DNA from 2 places in the Arthrobacter sp. P1_A5 genome. Region 1 is predicted to be linked to the other one. Evidence: riboswitches for the same ligand, from Rfam matches in the RefSeq annotation. Region 1 holds a riboswitch; the other holds the start of a gene.
What was found. A riboswitch is a leader RNA that binds a small molecule or an ion and turns the genes downstream of it on or off. The one in region 1 is predicted to bind cyclic di-AMP.
Positions count from the first base shown of each region.

Region 2: linked by a shared signal. The riboswitch ahead of AC1D1S_RS08295 (M23 family metallopeptidase) and the one ahead of AC1D1S_RS16205 (aggregation-promoting factor C-terminal-like domain-containing protein) in region 1 are both predicted to bind cyclic di-AMP.

Region 1 covers NZ_JBFTZL010000145.1:1,823-9,326, reverse strand. Annotated here, with positions in the region: gene AC1D1S_RS16210 (hypothetical protein) at 302-904, shown strand; gene AC1D1S_RS16205 (aggregation-promoting factor C-terminal-like domain-containing protein) at 1,063-1,914, opposite strand; cyclic di-AMP (ydaO/yuaA leader) riboswitch at 1,914-2,073, opposite strand; gene AC1D1S_RS16200 (sensor histidine kinase) at 2,258-3,868, opposite strand; gene AC1D1S_RS16195 (response regulator transcription factor) at 3,890-4,630, opposite strand; gene AC1D1S_RS16190 (hypothetical protein) at 4,871-5,887, shown strand; gene AC1D1S_RS16185 (winged helix-turn-helix domain-containing protein) at 6,435-7,298, shown strand.
Region 2 covers NZ_JBFTZL010000038.1:15,747-23,583, reverse strand. Annotated here, with positions in the region: partial or broken gene AC1D1S_RS08330 (helicase-associated domain-containing protein) at 1-544, opposite strand, end outside; gene AC1D1S_RS08325 (hypothetical protein) at 555-788, opposite strand; gene AC1D1S_RS08320 (cold-shock protein) at 966-1,349, shown strand; gene AC1D1S_RS08315 (DUF3027 domain-containing protein) at 1,358-1,984, shown strand; gene AC1D1S_RS08310 (MFS transporter) at 2,029-3,324, shown strand; gene serC (phosphoserine transaminase) at 3,410-4,540, opposite strand; gene AC1D1S_RS08300 (iron-dependent transcriptional repressor DtxR) at 4,886-5,581, shown strand; cyclic di-AMP (ydaO/yuaA leader) riboswitch at 5,732-5,946, shown strand; gene AC1D1S_RS08295 (M23 family metallopeptidase) at 5,951-6,772, shown strand; cyclic di-AMP (ydaO/yuaA leader) riboswitch at 6,909-7,078, shown strand; gene AC1D1S_RS08290 (NlpC/P60 family protein) at 7,374-7,837, shown strand, end outside.

The DNA.
Region 1 (7,504 bases):
CGCAAGCCCCGAGGGTGCCTCGGGGGCCGCCGGGCCGGCCGGCGTCGCCGTGGAGCGGGGCAGGGTTCCTGTGGCCTGGTCTGTGAATGTCATGGCTCAACTTTCCCGGCGGCCCATATGAAGGCTTTAGGGTCAAGCTGTGCGGGGGCTGTGGAAGTCGGGGCAGCCGGGCGGGTCGGGCCCGGCTACGCACAAAGGGAGCGCGCCAGTATCTGCCGCGGCATACCCGGGGGGCGGCTGGGATAGGCTCGCTTGGGACCGAAACGAGCATTGATTCCAACTGTAAGGGGCGGGGAATTCCTTGGATCTATTGGGCGGCATGGGCCGCGACGAGCTCCGCATCTTTTCGTGGGTTGCGGCCACCGTCTTCGCGCTTGTGGCCGGCGTCTGGCGTCCGCGCAGGCTTTATTGGACTGCCCTTGGTTCCGTCCTGCTCTTCGCGGCCCTCAACGCGGGTGCCGGGATCTACGTCCTGAACCATTTCGGTGATTCGCGCTGGTCTGCAGGGGGAGAACCGCCGCTGAGCGCTCCGTCGTTTTCCGGGACGCCAGTCGTGGGGCAGTTTCTGGGCCCACTGGACTCCGCTCTGAACGGAGTGGTTGGTGGGGTGAACGAGTTCCTGGCATTCAAGCAGGCACTTCCCGTAGCGCTGGACTTCCTTGCCGCATCCGGCTGGGCCCTGCTGGTTTCGTTCCCGCTTGCCGTTCTCGCCGCCGGCATCAGTTTCGCCGTGGCCAGGCGCCGAACAGCGGACTTCGAGAAATACCGTGCCACCGTTGACCTCCTCAAGGATGAGCTTGAGCAGGTCAAGCGGCAAATTTCTGCAGGGAATGCCGTCTACACGGCACTCCCTGCAGAGGACGAGGTCAATGATGTGCGGCCCAGACTGGCGCGCCGAGGATGATTCAGGTGCGTGCTGGAGTTGGCGTAGGTCCACTTAGCCATGTGGAGGCCGCCAAACCGAGCTGTGAAAAAACCGCCATTCTCGGCTAGCAGTCACACACAGGAGGCCCCGGATCCACGTGGATCCGGGGCCTCCTGTCCGGGCTGGTTAGGGCCGGTTTAGTACCAGTTGTGTGCGTAGTGGAAGTTCAGGGCGCCGCAGGGGGAGCCGTAGCGCGACTTGACGTAGTTCAGGCCCCAGTTGATCTGGGTCCGGTAGTTGGTCATGTAATCGGCGCCGGCGCTCGCCATCTTCGAGGCGGGCAGGGACTGGACCACGCCGTAGGCGCCGCTGCTGGCGTTCGTGGCGGTGGTCTTCCAGTCGGATTCCTTGGTCCACAGCTTGTGCAGGCACTGCATCTGGCCGGGTGCCCAGCCATAGCTTCCCAGCTGGGACGCGGCGTAGGCCTGCGCGCCGGCGGGGTCGTCGATTGCGACCGGTGCGGGTGCCGGTGCGGGGGCCGGAGCGGCTGCCGGTGCCGGAGCGGGAGCGGGAGCTGCCGCGGGAACCGGAGCGGGAGCGGGGGCTGCCGCGGGAACCGGAGCAGGTGCGGGGGCTGCCGCTGCTGCCGGCGCGGCAGCAGCTGGGGCAGGGATCAGCGCTTCGGCTGCCTTAACCTCCGAGATCTGGGGAGCCACGTTCTTTTCCGCTGGAGCGCCCGGCCCAGCCACCTGGACCCGCTCGAAGTTGAGCTTGGCCAGCGGGTCGGCGATCGTGGCCGCCTGGCTCGCAACATTCGCCGTGTGGGCGCCCGGCTCTGCCGCCTGGCTGGCGGCGCCGCCACCCAGCAGCAGTGCGCACGCGGCGGTGACGACGGCGGCACGGCGGCCGGTTACACCGAGCCCGGCGGCGAACCGCGACAGGGCGGATGCCTGCTTGACCGGTTCGGCGCGGTGGCGCGACTTGGCTGCGCCAACTGAGCGGGAATGCGAACCGCCGTCAGGGCGTGTTTGTACCTGGAATTCAGTCATGGTGGCCTCTCAACGCCGGCGGAGTTAGCTGTCGGGTTCGGATGAGGTCATCCGGCCGCACGGAACATCACGTGTCGGCTTCACCCCGAGGGCGCATGAAAGCAGAATGCCCGGGAACTCTGGGTCCCCCGCCTCTGCCTGGTCCAGCGGAATCCGGGAAGCGGCAGAGTTTGGCGTCCGTCCGGATATGCGGCACCGATGGCGGCGCACGCTAACGACGCTACAGGACCTGGCCGCTTAAGTCACATTTTGGTAACAGGAGTCACAGTGCCGGGGTGTCGGGTTGCGCCGGGTTCACGGGCCGGCCGGTCCGGGCCGTTTGCGCCGACGGCGGCCGTTCCGGTTAAGCCGGCGGCGGCGCGGCGGGCAGCCGCACGGCGAACTCCGTGCGGCCCGGCCGGGACGTGACCTCGACTGTTCCTCCGTGGGCCTCCACGATCGACTGGACAATGGACAGGCCCAACCCGCTGGTGCCCTCGGGCGTCGGCGCGGCGGTCGCCGTGCCGTGACCTCCGCGGCGGCCGGAAACGGCGCCGGAGGACGAGCGTGCGGGAGCCCCGGACCCGACCCTCGCCGTCGCGACGGCAGAATCGGCGGGGACGGCTGCGGGGTTCGACGCCGGATTGGTGCGCGAGGCGTCGGCCCGGGCGAAACGGGCGAAGACCCGGCCGATAAATTCCGGGGCGATGCCGCTGCCATTGTCTGTCACGGTGACCACGGCACTGCCGTCAGCCGAGCGCATAACGCCCGTGACCACCTTGGTCCCGGGTTCCGTGTGCTTGCGCGCATTGGACAGCAGGTTGGCGAGGACCTGGTGAAGCTGGGTCGCATCACCGCGCACCACCACGGGCTCGTCCGGAAGTTCCAGCTGCCAGATGCGGTCCGGGGCCATGACTTTCTCATCGCTGACCGTCTCGATGGCCAGCTGGGTGAGGTCGACGTCGGAGATTTTGAGCGGCTGCCCCTCGTCCAGGCGCGCCAGCAGCAGCAGGTCCTCCACGAGCGTGGTCATCCGCTCGGACTGGCTTTGCACACGGGCGAGGGACCTCTCGCCGTCGGGGGTGAAATGCTCGGTCATCCGCATCAGCTCCGTGTAGCCGCGGATGGCCGTCAGCGGGGTGCGGAGCTCGTGCGAGGCGTCGGCGACGAACTGCCGGACCTTCATCTCACTCTCCTGCCGCGCCTCGAGAGCGTTGGAGACGTTGTCCAGCATCTTGTTCAGCGCGTAGCCCACGCTGCCCACTTCCGTTCCGGGATGGGCAGCCGACGTCGGGACGCGGACCCCGAGCGCCACCTCGCCGGCGTCCAGCGGGAGACGGGAGACGTTGGTGGCGACCTCGGAGAGCTGTTCCAGCGGCTTCATGGTCCGCCGGATCAGGGCCGTGCCGGCGAGCCCGATCAGCACGAGCCCGCCTGCGGACACCACCACCATGGTCCAGACCAGGGAGGCCAAGGTGTTTTGTTTTTCAGCCAGCGGGAGTCCGGTCACAATCACGTCGCCGTACGGTGTACGCGCGGCCGTGAGCCGGTAGGCGCCGGCCGAAAGGCTGCGGTCCACGGACACGCCGCTCGGGGTCAGGGCCAGGAGAACCTTGTTGTCGGAGGGGGAGAGGCTCTTGACCGCGCCGTCCGCGGCCAGGAATCCGGCCCTGCTGACTTCGCCGTCGACTATCCGTGCGTTAAGCGTCCCGACGCCCTGTCCCCGGGCTTCGAGGGGGTCGGGGCGCCTGCCCGAATCGTCCGAGGAGGGCCGGCCGAACTCGCTCGAACGGTGGGAGGCCTGGTCCAGCTGGGTGTCGAGCTGCCGGGTGAGGAAGAGGTCCATGGAGGCGTAGCTGAACAAGCCCACAGCGCCGCAGATGGCCACGAGCAGCGCCATGGCGACCAGGACCAGCCGGGTGCGCAAATGCCACGTCGACGGGTTGCGCCAGTCGCGTCCGGGGACGCGGGTCATGCCGGAAAGTGAGGGCACGGATCAGTCCGCCGGTTTCAGGACGTACCCGGCTCCGCGCACCGTGTGGATCATGGGAGCGTGGTTGGCGTCGACCTTCTTGCGGAGGTAGGAAATGTACAGTTCCACGATGTTCGCCTGGCCGCCGAAGTCGTAGTCCCAGACACGGTCCAGGATCTGGGCCTTGCTGATGACCCGTTTCGGGTTTTCCATGAGGTAGCGCAGCAGCTCGAACTGCGTGGCGGTCAGGTGCATTTCCTCACCGGCCCGGGTGACTTCGCGGGTGTCGACGTTGAGCACGAGGTCTCCCACCACGAGTTCGGCGGTGTCCATGGCGGCCACTCCGGAGCGCTGGACCAGCCGGTGCAGGCGCAGCAGCACCTCTTCCATGCTGAACGGCTTGGTGACGTAGTCATCGCCGCCGGCCGCCAGTCCGGTGATGCGGTCCTGAACGGCATCCTTGGCGGTGAGGAACAGCGCCGGCACCTCAGGCGCGAACGCGCGGATCCTGTTCAGCAGTTCGACGCCGTCGAACCCGGGCAACATCACGTCCAGCACCAGCACGTCGGGGCGGAACTCCTTGGCGAGCCGGACGGCTCCGGGCCCGTCCTCGGCCACGGCCACGGACCAGCCGGCCATCCGCAGCCCCATGCTCATGAGCTCGGAGAGGCTGGGCTCGTCATCCACCACGAGGGCGCGGATGGGGGAGCCGTCCGGATGCGTGAGCTGGGGAAGGTTGTTGGTCATGGAGTGCGAAGTGGCCATGGGGACAACTCTCCGATCTGCCGGTTAGGCCGGGCTTTGGGGACCCTGTGCGGCACCTGTGAATCCCAGCCTAGCGAGCTGGATGCCGTTGCGGGACCGTACGGGCCGCAACGGCCATGTTCAATCCGCCCTTCCCGTCCGGCAACGTCACAGGCCGGGCTGTCGGCCCGCACAGCCCAAGCACAGGATCGCTCACCACGCTGGGGTGAACACCGATCCGCACCCTAAAGGAGAAATACCATGAGCGGTCAGCATCCCGGAGCCGGTTCCGGAGCAGCCCCCGAGTCAGCCCCTGTACCCGCCCCCACGCCCACCACCGGCGCGCCAGCGGCGCCCGCGCCCGTAACCACACCCCGTACTGCCTGGCAGTCCGGCGCCGGACACCCCGACGGCGGAACAGTCCAAACCGGGCACGCCGATGCCGGACACGCTGACGCCGGACAGGCTGACGCCGGACGCACCGGCGGCGGGCACGCCGAGGCCGGGCGGCCGGAAGCAGGCGCTGCCGGGGGCTGGGGCGCGCTTCCGGTTTGGCAGGTTCCGGCATCGGAACCTGCCTGGGGCATGCCCCGGCAGGAACCTGTCCCCGCCGCAGCCACAGGCTGGGGCGCGCCGGGAACTTCCGCCAAGACGGCCTCGGCGGCGAAGCCCTGGACCCTCAAGCGGGGGCTCGCCGTCGCCGGCGCCGCCGCAGTCCTGGCCGTCGGCGCCGGGGCCGGCGTCTATGCCCTCACCTCAAGCGCAACGGCAGCCACCGGTGCGGCCGGCGGGGCGGCAGCCGGCGGACCCGGCGGCCAGGGTGTCGCCCCAGGCGTGCCAGGTTCAGCACAAGACGGTTCCGCGCAAGGTGGTTTCGCGGGCGGCGGCATGCCGGGGCAGGGCGGTCCCGGCCACTTCGCTGCCGGTGGCATGGGCAGCGGGCTTTCCGCGGCAGTGCACGCCGAATACGTGGTGCTGCAAGGAAGCGCATACACCACGATGGCCGAGCAGTTGGGCACAGTGAGCGAGGTCAGCTCGTCCTCCGTGACGGTCAAGAGCAGCGACGGTTTCACGCGCAGCTATGCGCTGGGCAGCGACGTGGTGGTGAGTAATCTGCAACAGCGGCGCCAGCAGGCCGGCGGCACGGGCACGCAGCTGAGCGTCGCGGACATCGTCGCGGGCGGGACGGTGCGGATCGTGGCGGCCAAGGACGGTTCCGGCTACACGGCGGCCTCCGTCATGCTGGTCGCGGCGACAGCCACCGGCCAGTCGAACTGAACCGCCGCGGCCGGCATCGCCGCCGTGCCTTGCGGGCGGCGATGCCGGCTGCCCACTCCGTGGACCGCCTCGCAGGCAGCGGTGGGCAGGCGCGGTTTGGCCCAACTTGCCGTGCTGTGAATGATTTACCCGACGCCATCGACGTTGACCGAATAATATTCGATGAAGCGCACTTGCTGACCTTCCGGTCAGTAAAACACTTGTTATTTTATTGCCGCTACAGAATTGTGACTTGCGCTACAAATCCTCGATCTGTCTCACTATGTGGAACCTGGGGTCCATTGTTACTTGCACGTTTACATTGTTACGTTGCACACTTCAATTGTGAACAAGAACTCAACAGCACCTGCAGCCGCAGCTTCCTGGATCAGCACACCCGCTGGTACCGAGATGCGCTGTTGTCGAATGCACGCCTAACTTTTACACCCCTAAAGGTTTCTAGGCATTCGCCCCCAAGCCCAGAGTCGGGCGCCCCTCCCCAATTTCATTGCGGGGAAAGAAGCATTCGAGCCGCGATGACGGCCATTCACATTGAGGTAAGCATTCCATGTCAGTTGCATCCGGATACGTCCACATCTCCGTCCGTAACGCCAGCAAGGCCGGCCAGGCCTCAGGGATCCGCCAGGGCTTTGGCGGGCGCTCCGCGTTCGCCCCCGCCGGATCCGCGGGCAGCTTCCCCGCCCCCGGATATGCAGCGCAGGGCTACAACCCTGACTCCTACGGCCAGCTCCGTGCCGTCCCCCCCGCCCCCGCCACGGCACCCACCCCGGTGATCGCCCCGGGTGCCGGCAGCCCGGTCCGTCCGGCCCCCAGCGACAACGTCGCCCGCGGCTTCGTGCTGTACATGGGCATCGACGAGGAAACCGCTGCTGCAGCCGGCACATCCATCGCCAAGCTTGCCCAGGAAATCCGGGCCTACGCACAGTCGCTCGTGGCCGGTGCCGAAAGCTATGCCGCCGTCGCCGTCGCGCCGGCCAGTGCCCCGGGTTCCGCCCTCGACGTCGTCCGCTCGACCTTCGGTGACCCCACCGCGGGGGCCCGCCAGCGCACCGAGACCGCCCGCCTGCAGCAGCCGCAGGATCCGCGGCCTTCCGGGGTGCTGATCGACCTCGCCCGCCGTGAGGTGCACCTCGACGGCGAATCCCTGAACCTCACGTTCAAGGAATTCGAACTCCTGAACTACCTCGTGGAGAACGGCACCCGCACCGTGGGCCGCGACGAGCTCCTCGAAGGCCTGTGGCGGAACGCCGAAGAGGTCCCGAACGAGCGGACCATCGACGTCCACATCCGCCGCCTGCGTTCCAAGCTCGGCCGCCTCGCCAACACCGTGCGCACCGTGCGCGGCCAGGGCTACCGGTTCTACGAGCACCCCGAGGTGGTTGTCTGGGCCGCTCCGGAATACTCGATCTAGCTTCCAGCCCACGCAAAGCGCCCGTTCCCTGCCCAGGGAGCGGGCGCTTTCGCGTTTCCGGAAGCTTCAGTGGCTTTCCGCCGGCAGCCACATTCCCCGACGGGCGCATTGGGTGGGCTGGCTGACGGGCCTCTGCCGCCGCTGCTGGTGGGTCGCGGTTAGACTCTGTTGCCTTTTGGGGGTCCGGCGTAGTCTCGGACCGTTGA
Region 2 (7,837 bases), on a different contig from region 1:
TGGCGGGGGAGATGGACGCCCCGGCGCGGTGAAGTTCCCCCACCAGCTGCACCACGCGCTGTGCAAAAGCAGGCTGGAGCCGCACAAGTTCGGTGTAGCTGCGCCCGAGCCCCGCTGGGTAGATGCCAATCACGTCCTTGAGGCTGCCGACCGGAAGGTAGTGGCGCTGCTTGGCGGCGGCGGGGGTCGCGCCGTGCGGCGGATCGGCGCGGTGGACGAGGGCCAGTTCCTGCAGGGAATGGAGGAGCCGGTCGACGGCGGCAACCGAGGAGCCGTTGATCAGTTTCTTCAGCATCGCCGCCGACGCGCTGTGCCCGGTATCGGCGTTGGTGCACAGGTGCAGGGTTTCCAGGACCTGCATCTGCGGGCGGTTGAGCCGTTCGAGGGCCCGCTGCACGCTGACGCGTCCGCTGGCGCGGGCGGCGAGGGCGGCGAAGTCCGGGACGCCGGGAGAAATCAGGTCCGGCCGCGCGGAGAACAGGGCCCGCAACGATTCGTCGCTTCGTGCCTGAAGTTCCTTGCTGAGCGCGCGGATGAGGGACATCGCTCCAACGTTACCTTTCGCCGGGCCCGCGCGGGCGGCGCCGGGCTGCCACCGCGTCGACAACGAGGGCCAGCATGAGCAGGAATGCCACCGGGAGGCCGTAAAGGGCCGTCGAGGTAATCCAGGCCGGCGCCACGGCATTGTTGAAGGCCATGGCCATGACAGCGCCGACGGCAACGAGGGACAGCACAGCAAGGGTGGCCGCTACGATCATCAAAGGCCGCCGGTAACGCGTCAGTGTCATGGGGGCAACGCTAACAGTCCGGCATCGCCCGCGCCTCAAGCCGTTAAAGTGAACCAGGCAGGATAACCTTGGAGATACAGACCAACACGGTCCGGGCAGTCATACCCTGAACCCGCGTATCCATGCGGATGCGGTGACCGCCGGCCGTGTCCCCGCAGAACGAAGAAGGTTGATTACGTGCCTACCGGCAAGGTCAAGTGGTATGACAAGGAAAAAGGCTTCGGATTCCTCGCGGGCGAGGACGGCCAGGAAGTCTTCCTGCCCAAGTCCGCGCTGCCCGAAGGCATTACGGAGCTCAAGGCCGGCACGCGTGTTGAATTTGGTGTAGCCGACGGACGCAAGGGTGCCCAGGCCCTGGGCCTGCGCGTGCTGGACAAGACGCCGTCCATCGCCAAGGCAAAGCGGCCCAGCGCCAGGGACCTTGCCCCGCTGGTCCAGGACCTCGTCAGCGTGCTGGATAACCTGTCCGGGACCCTGTCCGCGGGCAAGTACCCGGAAGGCAACAAGGGCAAGGCGATCGCAGCGGCCCTCCGTAAGGTTGCCGACGAGCTGGACGTATAAGGCTTTTGATGACTCAGGAACCTGATCAGTTGCCGGCGCCGGATGCCGGAACCGCAGCGCCCGCCGGGGCTAAAGCAACCGGCCCCAAGCAGGGAATCCGTCCGCGCGCCGGCGTGCCCGTCTGGCGCACCGGCAAGCCTGACGCCTTCCTGGCCGCAGCCGTCGACGTCGCCCGCACCGCGGTGGAGGGCATTGCCCCCGCCGAGCAGATCGGCGAGCACATCGGCGCCCGGAGCGAGGGCGACCGCCTGGTGACCCACCTGTTCGAATCCAGGCTCCCCGGATACCTGGGGTGGCAGTGGTACGCCGTGCTGACACGCAACTCGCGCTCCAAGGTGGTCACGGTGGACGAACTTGGCCTTCTGCCCTCCGAGGACTCCATCCTGGCACCGGCCTGGGTTCCGTGGGCCGAACGGGTCCGGCCGGAAGACGCGCAGGCTGACGAGGCTGCCGAGGCGCCGTCCGGTCCCGAAGCGCCGTCGCAGGCGTCCGACGCCGACCAGCAGGATGACGCTGACGACGACGACGCCGACGACGCTGACACCGCCGACACCGACGACGACGCCGACGACGCCGACACCGACGCCGACGCCGACGACGCCGAGCGGGAACGCTCAACGGGCGAGGCCGACTAGCGGTTGGAAGCGTCCGGGAGCGTGTCTGGGGAGGGCTGGGGCTGATGTCCACGTTCAAATCCCTGCACATCCTGAACTACCGGATCTGGTTCGTCGGCGCCCTTATTTCCAACGTTGGCACCTGGATGCAGCGCACCGCCCAGGACTGGCTGGTGTTCGCCCACCTGACGGCGCACGATGCCGGGGCGGTGGGAATCACGATGGCCCTGCAGCTGGGCCCGCAACTCTTCCTGGCACCCGTGGCCGGACTGGTCGCCGACCGGTTCAACCGCAAGCGGCTCCTGGTGCTGACGCAGTCCGCCATGGCGCTGCTGAGCGCGGGGCTGGGCATCCTGGTGGTCACGGGCGCGGCGCAGCTCTGGCACGTCTACGCCTTCGCCCTGATGCTCGGGGTGGTTTCCGCCCTGGACGCCCCCGTCCGGCAAACCTTCGTCTCGGAACTGGTCCAGGACGACTACCTCCCCAACGCCGTGGCCCTGAACAGCGCGTCTTTCAATGTTGCCCGGATGATCGGTCCGGCCGTCGCCGGCGTGCTCACGGCCGTCGTCGGGCCCGGCTGGGTCTTCCTCATTAATGCGCTCACCTTTGTGCCCCTGTTGCTGAGCCTGGCGAAAATCCCGTCGTCGTCGCTGCGCCGGCTGCCGCGGGCACCGGCGGGCAGGGGCAGGATCCGGGAGGGGCTGCGCTATGTGAGGTACCGTCCGGATTTGATCGTGGTGCTGGTGGCGATCTTCATCGTGGGAACCCTGGGGCTGAATTTCGCCCTGTTCATCGCGGCCATGGTGGGGACCGAATTCGGCCTGGACGCGGGGGCCTTCGGCCTGATGAATTCGATCATGGCCATCGGATCCGTCGCCGGGGCCCTGCTGTCCGCCGGGCGCGGCAAGCCACGGCTGCGGGTCATCTTCGGGGCGGCCGCCGCCTTCGGCGTGACCTCGGGCATCGCAGCGATGGCCCCGAACTACTTCTGGTACGGCGTCGCACTTGTGCCCGTGGGGCTGTTCGCGATCACCATGATGACGAGCGCAAACGGGTACGTCCAGACCACCACAGAGCCCGTAATGCGGGGCCGGGTGATGGCCCTCTACATGGCGATCTTCATGGGCGGAACTCCCCTCGGGGCACCGCTCGTCGGCTGGGTGGCAAACACCGCCGGCCCCCGCTGGTCCATGGCGGTCGCGGCGGGCGCCGGCCTGCTGGCGGCCCTGATCGGGCTGGTGTGGATCATCCGCGCGAAGCACCTGCGGCTCCACTTCAACCGCCGCGCCCACGGGCTGCGGTACTTCCGCGTCGAAAGCCGGACCGGCGCGGCCGGTGCCGGCAGGGACCCGCGGCCGTAGGCATAGCAGGGCGGACGGACCTGAAACGACGACGGCGCCGTCACGGCCTAGGTCCTCAGGGGCCGTGACGACGCCGGACGCAGGGCTACTTCTTCAGTTCCGCCACGACGAAATCGATGCACTCGAGCAGTGCCGAGACATCGTCGGGCTCGATCGCCACGAAGGTGGCGATGCGCAGCTGGTTGCGGCCCAGCTTGCGGTACGGCTCGGTGTCGACGACGCCGTTGGCCCGGAGCACCTTGGCGATGGCCGCGGCGTCGATCGAGTCATCGAAGTCGATCGTGGCGATCACGTTCGAGCGGTCCTCGGCCTTGGCCACGAACGGCGTGGCGTATTCGGACGCTTCGGCCCAGCGGTAGATGCGGCCGGCAGAATCCGCGGTCCGGCCGGCGGCGAAGTCCAGGCCGCCGTTGGCGTTGAGCCACTGCACCTGGGCGTCCAGGGTCACCAGGGTGGCCAGCGCGGGGGTGTTGTAGGTCTGGTTCAGCCTGGAATTGTCGATCGCCGTCTGGAGGTCAAGGAAGTCGGGAATCCAGCGGTTGCCGGCCTTGATCCGTGCCGCCCGTTCCAGCGCGGCCGGGGAGAACAGGCCCAGCCACAGGCCGCCGTCGGATGCGAAGTTCTTCTGCGGCGCGAAGTAGTACACGTCCGACTCCGCCACGTCCACGTCCAGCCCGCCCGCGGCCGAGGTCGCGTCCACGAGCACCAACGACCCCTCGTCGGCGCCGGCCACCCGCTGGACGGGTGCGGCAACGCCGGTTGAGGTCTCGTTCTGCGGCCACGCATAGACGTCGACGCCGGCCTCCGCCCGGGCGGTGGGGCGGGTGCCGGGTTCGGCCTTGATGATGGAGGACTCGGCAAGGAACGGCGCCTTGTTGGTGGCGGAAGCGAACTTCGAGCCGAACTCGCCGAAGGACAGGTGCTGCGCCTTGTTCTCCACGAGCCCGAAGCTGGCAATGTCCCAGAACGCGGTAGATCCGCCGACGCCCAGCACCACTTCATAGCCTTCCGGTGCCCGGAAGAATTCGCTGAGGCCGCTGCGCACCGAGCCGACCAGGTTCTTCACGGGCGCCTGGCGGTGGGAGGTCCCCAGCAGCTTCGACGATGCCGCGGCCAGGGCGTCCATCTGTTCCGGCCGGACTTTGGACGGGCCGGCGCCGAACCGTCCGTCCTTGGGCAGGAGGTGGGCGGGGATCGTGATGCTGGTGTCGCTCACAGTGGCTCCAATTTTCGGCTGGTTCGTAGCGTGGCTGGGAGGTGGCGGGCAGGGATGGCTACCACGGACACCCCTCTTCATTCTGCCTGTCTTATTTTGCCTGACAGCTCCCGGCGATACAGAAAAAGGCCTGTCATAGTCCGGTCATTGAGACGCCGGGGACGGCCGGCCGGCTGGGGCTGGGACAATAGCTTCAGGTCGATCGAAAGATTATCCGGAGTAATTCAAAATAGGCTAGGCTGGCATGCGAACGTACGGCGGTTCCCGCCTGGGCGCATCCTGCATGCAGCCCGCACGCGGTACGGTGGGAATGACGCTAGGACTGCGCTCGAGGAGCTGAGCTGAATGACGGATCTGATCGATACTACGGAGATGTATCTTCGGACCATTCTGGAACTTGAAGAAGAAAACATCGTTGCCCTCCGCGCCCGCATCGCCGAACGGCTCCGCCACTCCGGCCCCACTGTGTCCCAGACGATCGGCCGGATGGAGCGCGACGGGCTGGTGGTTGTTTCCGGCGACAGGCACCTTGAACTGACGGAAATCGGACGGAAACGTGCAATCGGTGTCATGCGCAAGCATCGTCTGGCCGAACGCCTCCTCGCGGACGTGATCGGGCTCGACTGGGCCTACGTCCACGAGGAAGCGTGCCGCTGGGAACATGTCATGAGCGAACGCGTCGAGCGAAGAATCTTCGAGATGCTCAACCACCCGACAGTCTCGCCTTACGGAAACCCTATTCCGGGGCTGGCGGATCTTGGCGGCGTGCCCAACGGCGCCCCCGTGGACAGGCCCGTGAACCTGCTGGAGGCCATGGCCGGCTACGGGGTAACTTCCCGGGTTACGGTCAACCGGCTCGCGGAGCCGATCCAGGTGGAGCCGGAGCTTCTGGCCCAGCTCGACGAGGGCGGAATCCGGCCTGGCGCGCTGGTCTCGCTGGAGCGGGTGGGGGAGTACATCTCGGTCCGCGTCCCCGATATCGAAGGTGCCCTGGAACTGCCGCCCGAGGTTGCCGCGCACGTCTTTGTAACAGTCGCCTGACCAGCCACTACGCGCCGGTCATGGGACGACCCACGAGTTGTCCACAATTGCGGTTACGGATTTATTACCGGGCGGCTTAATCGCCTATAGTTAGTGCCCAGTACCGATACCAAAGCGTTACCTGATCCGAAGCCGAGCCCTGCCAGCGGATCAGTCGCAGAACTACCTCCTGGCAGGGGCGGGGGAACCACTTTCGGCTGCTACTTCGGCAGCCTTGGGGTGAAGTCCGTCAGCGGCAAGCAGCTTCCACCGAAGGATCCCCTAGGGATGCCTCTGTGCGTGGCTGCCTGCAACGGCGGACCGGGTCTTTGATCTCTCTGACCCGAATCCGACAGCTAACTTCGCAGGCCATCCAGAGAGGAACCCTTCTTGACCACCCAGACCGCCAGGGGCCGTCGCCGCGCGACCGGTCCCGCTCCGGAGCCGCGTCCCGTCGTCGCACACACGGCCGAACGCCCGCGGGACGTGCACCGCGATGAACGCCGTCGCCGTCGCAGTCCGTTCCGCCAGGTCACGGACTTTGCCGCGGCAAGCGGAGTCGGGCAGAAGGCCGGGATCGCACTGGCCGCAACTGGTCTGGTTCTTACCGTGACGGTCCCCGTCACGAGCCCGGTGATGGCTTCGAATCCGGGCGGATCCGGCGCGCTCTCCGCCGCCGTGCAGCCGGATGTCACCGCTGCCGCCGCCGCCAAGGTCGACTTCAACCGCACGGCCGTCACCACGAAGGGCGATCCGGACGGGAAACTCAAGCAGCTGCTGAGCGCCCAGTCTGTGGGCACGATCACCCGCGCGGCATCGGCCGGCACCCTGGGTGCGCCGCTCGACCAGCTGGTCACGGCCTCGCCCTTCGGCTACCGTGTCAGCCCCATTACCGGGGGCGCGGGGGAGTTCCACCGCGGCCAGGATTTCGCCGCCCAGTGCGGCACGGCGGTCCACGCGGCCGCCAGCGGCACCGTGACCTTCAACGGCTGGCATCCCTTCGGCGGGGGGAACCGCGTGGTCATCGATCACGGCAACGGCCTGGAGACCACGTACAACCACCTGTCCTCGGCTTCGGTCAAGGTCGGCCAGAAGGTTTCCCGCGGTGACGTCGTCGCCATGAGCGGAACCACCGGCGCCTCCACGGGCTGCCACCTCCACTTTGAAGTGATGGTCAACGGCGATGTCGTTGACCCGCTCGGCTGGCTCTAAAAAGACGATGGGCTGCTCTCAACTTCCTGTGACACGCCGTGATCTGAATGTGACATTGGATCAGGACTGCTGTAGGGTTTGAAGCACGCCAACTTTTCCGAAGTTGGCGCTCTTGAGTGGATTGCCTAGCTCTGCCACCGCTCAAGGTCCGTTCGCATTACATCGTCTGGCAGGGGCGGGGGAACCAATTTTGGCCTTCGAAAGAAGGCCTTGGGGTTAAGTCGCAAAGCTTCCCAGGAAGCAGCGCGGCCGGGTGACTCCCATCCGAATCCGACAGCTCACCTCGTAGGCATTGGGAGAGGCTACTTTCGTGTCTTCACGCCACAATTCTGCGCGCATGCGCACCGGCGAGGCTCTGTCGAGCCCGCTGGAATCCACATCACGTGCCGCCCTTGCCGGCGCCCGGATTGGATCACGTTCCGCAGGCTCAATCGCTACCGAGCCCGGACAGCATGCAGTTTCCGCTTTTGGCGCGTCTTCGCAGTACACCCTTCGCTAAGTAACCCATTTCGGGGCGATCCGGCGTACCCCCAAGATGCCGGAGCGTCCTCAGTCCGTGCCCGAAAGCGCGCGGTCCAAGGATCACGAAAGAGAGAACTTAATGACTACTCGTGCAAACGTTGCACGGCACCGCGCCGAGGTCACCAAGACCAACTCGCTGGCTGTAATTGCTAAGGCTGTCGGCGACAACGCCGGCGGCATGGGCCGTCAGGCCGCGGTCATCGCCGCAGCTTCCGGTCTGGTCCTGACCAGCGGAATCGCAGCCAACGCTGCTGAAACCAATGTTCAGCGCGAATCCACCTCCGCTTCGGCCCTGGAAGTCCAGTCCGCAGCTCCGGCCACCATCTCGGCCGCTTCCACCATCGCGATCTCCTACGAGAAGCCCGCCGTGACCACCACGCCGGCTCCCGTCGTCGAGGCTCCCAAGCCCGTCGTGAAGGTCCAGGACGCCACGGCCACGGCTACAGCCACCCGCGCCGGCGGCACCGAGCTTGGCGTCAGCGGCGGCGTCGCTGCCCAGGCCCCCGCGGGCATCGGAAGCGGCGCAGGCGCGACCATCGCCGC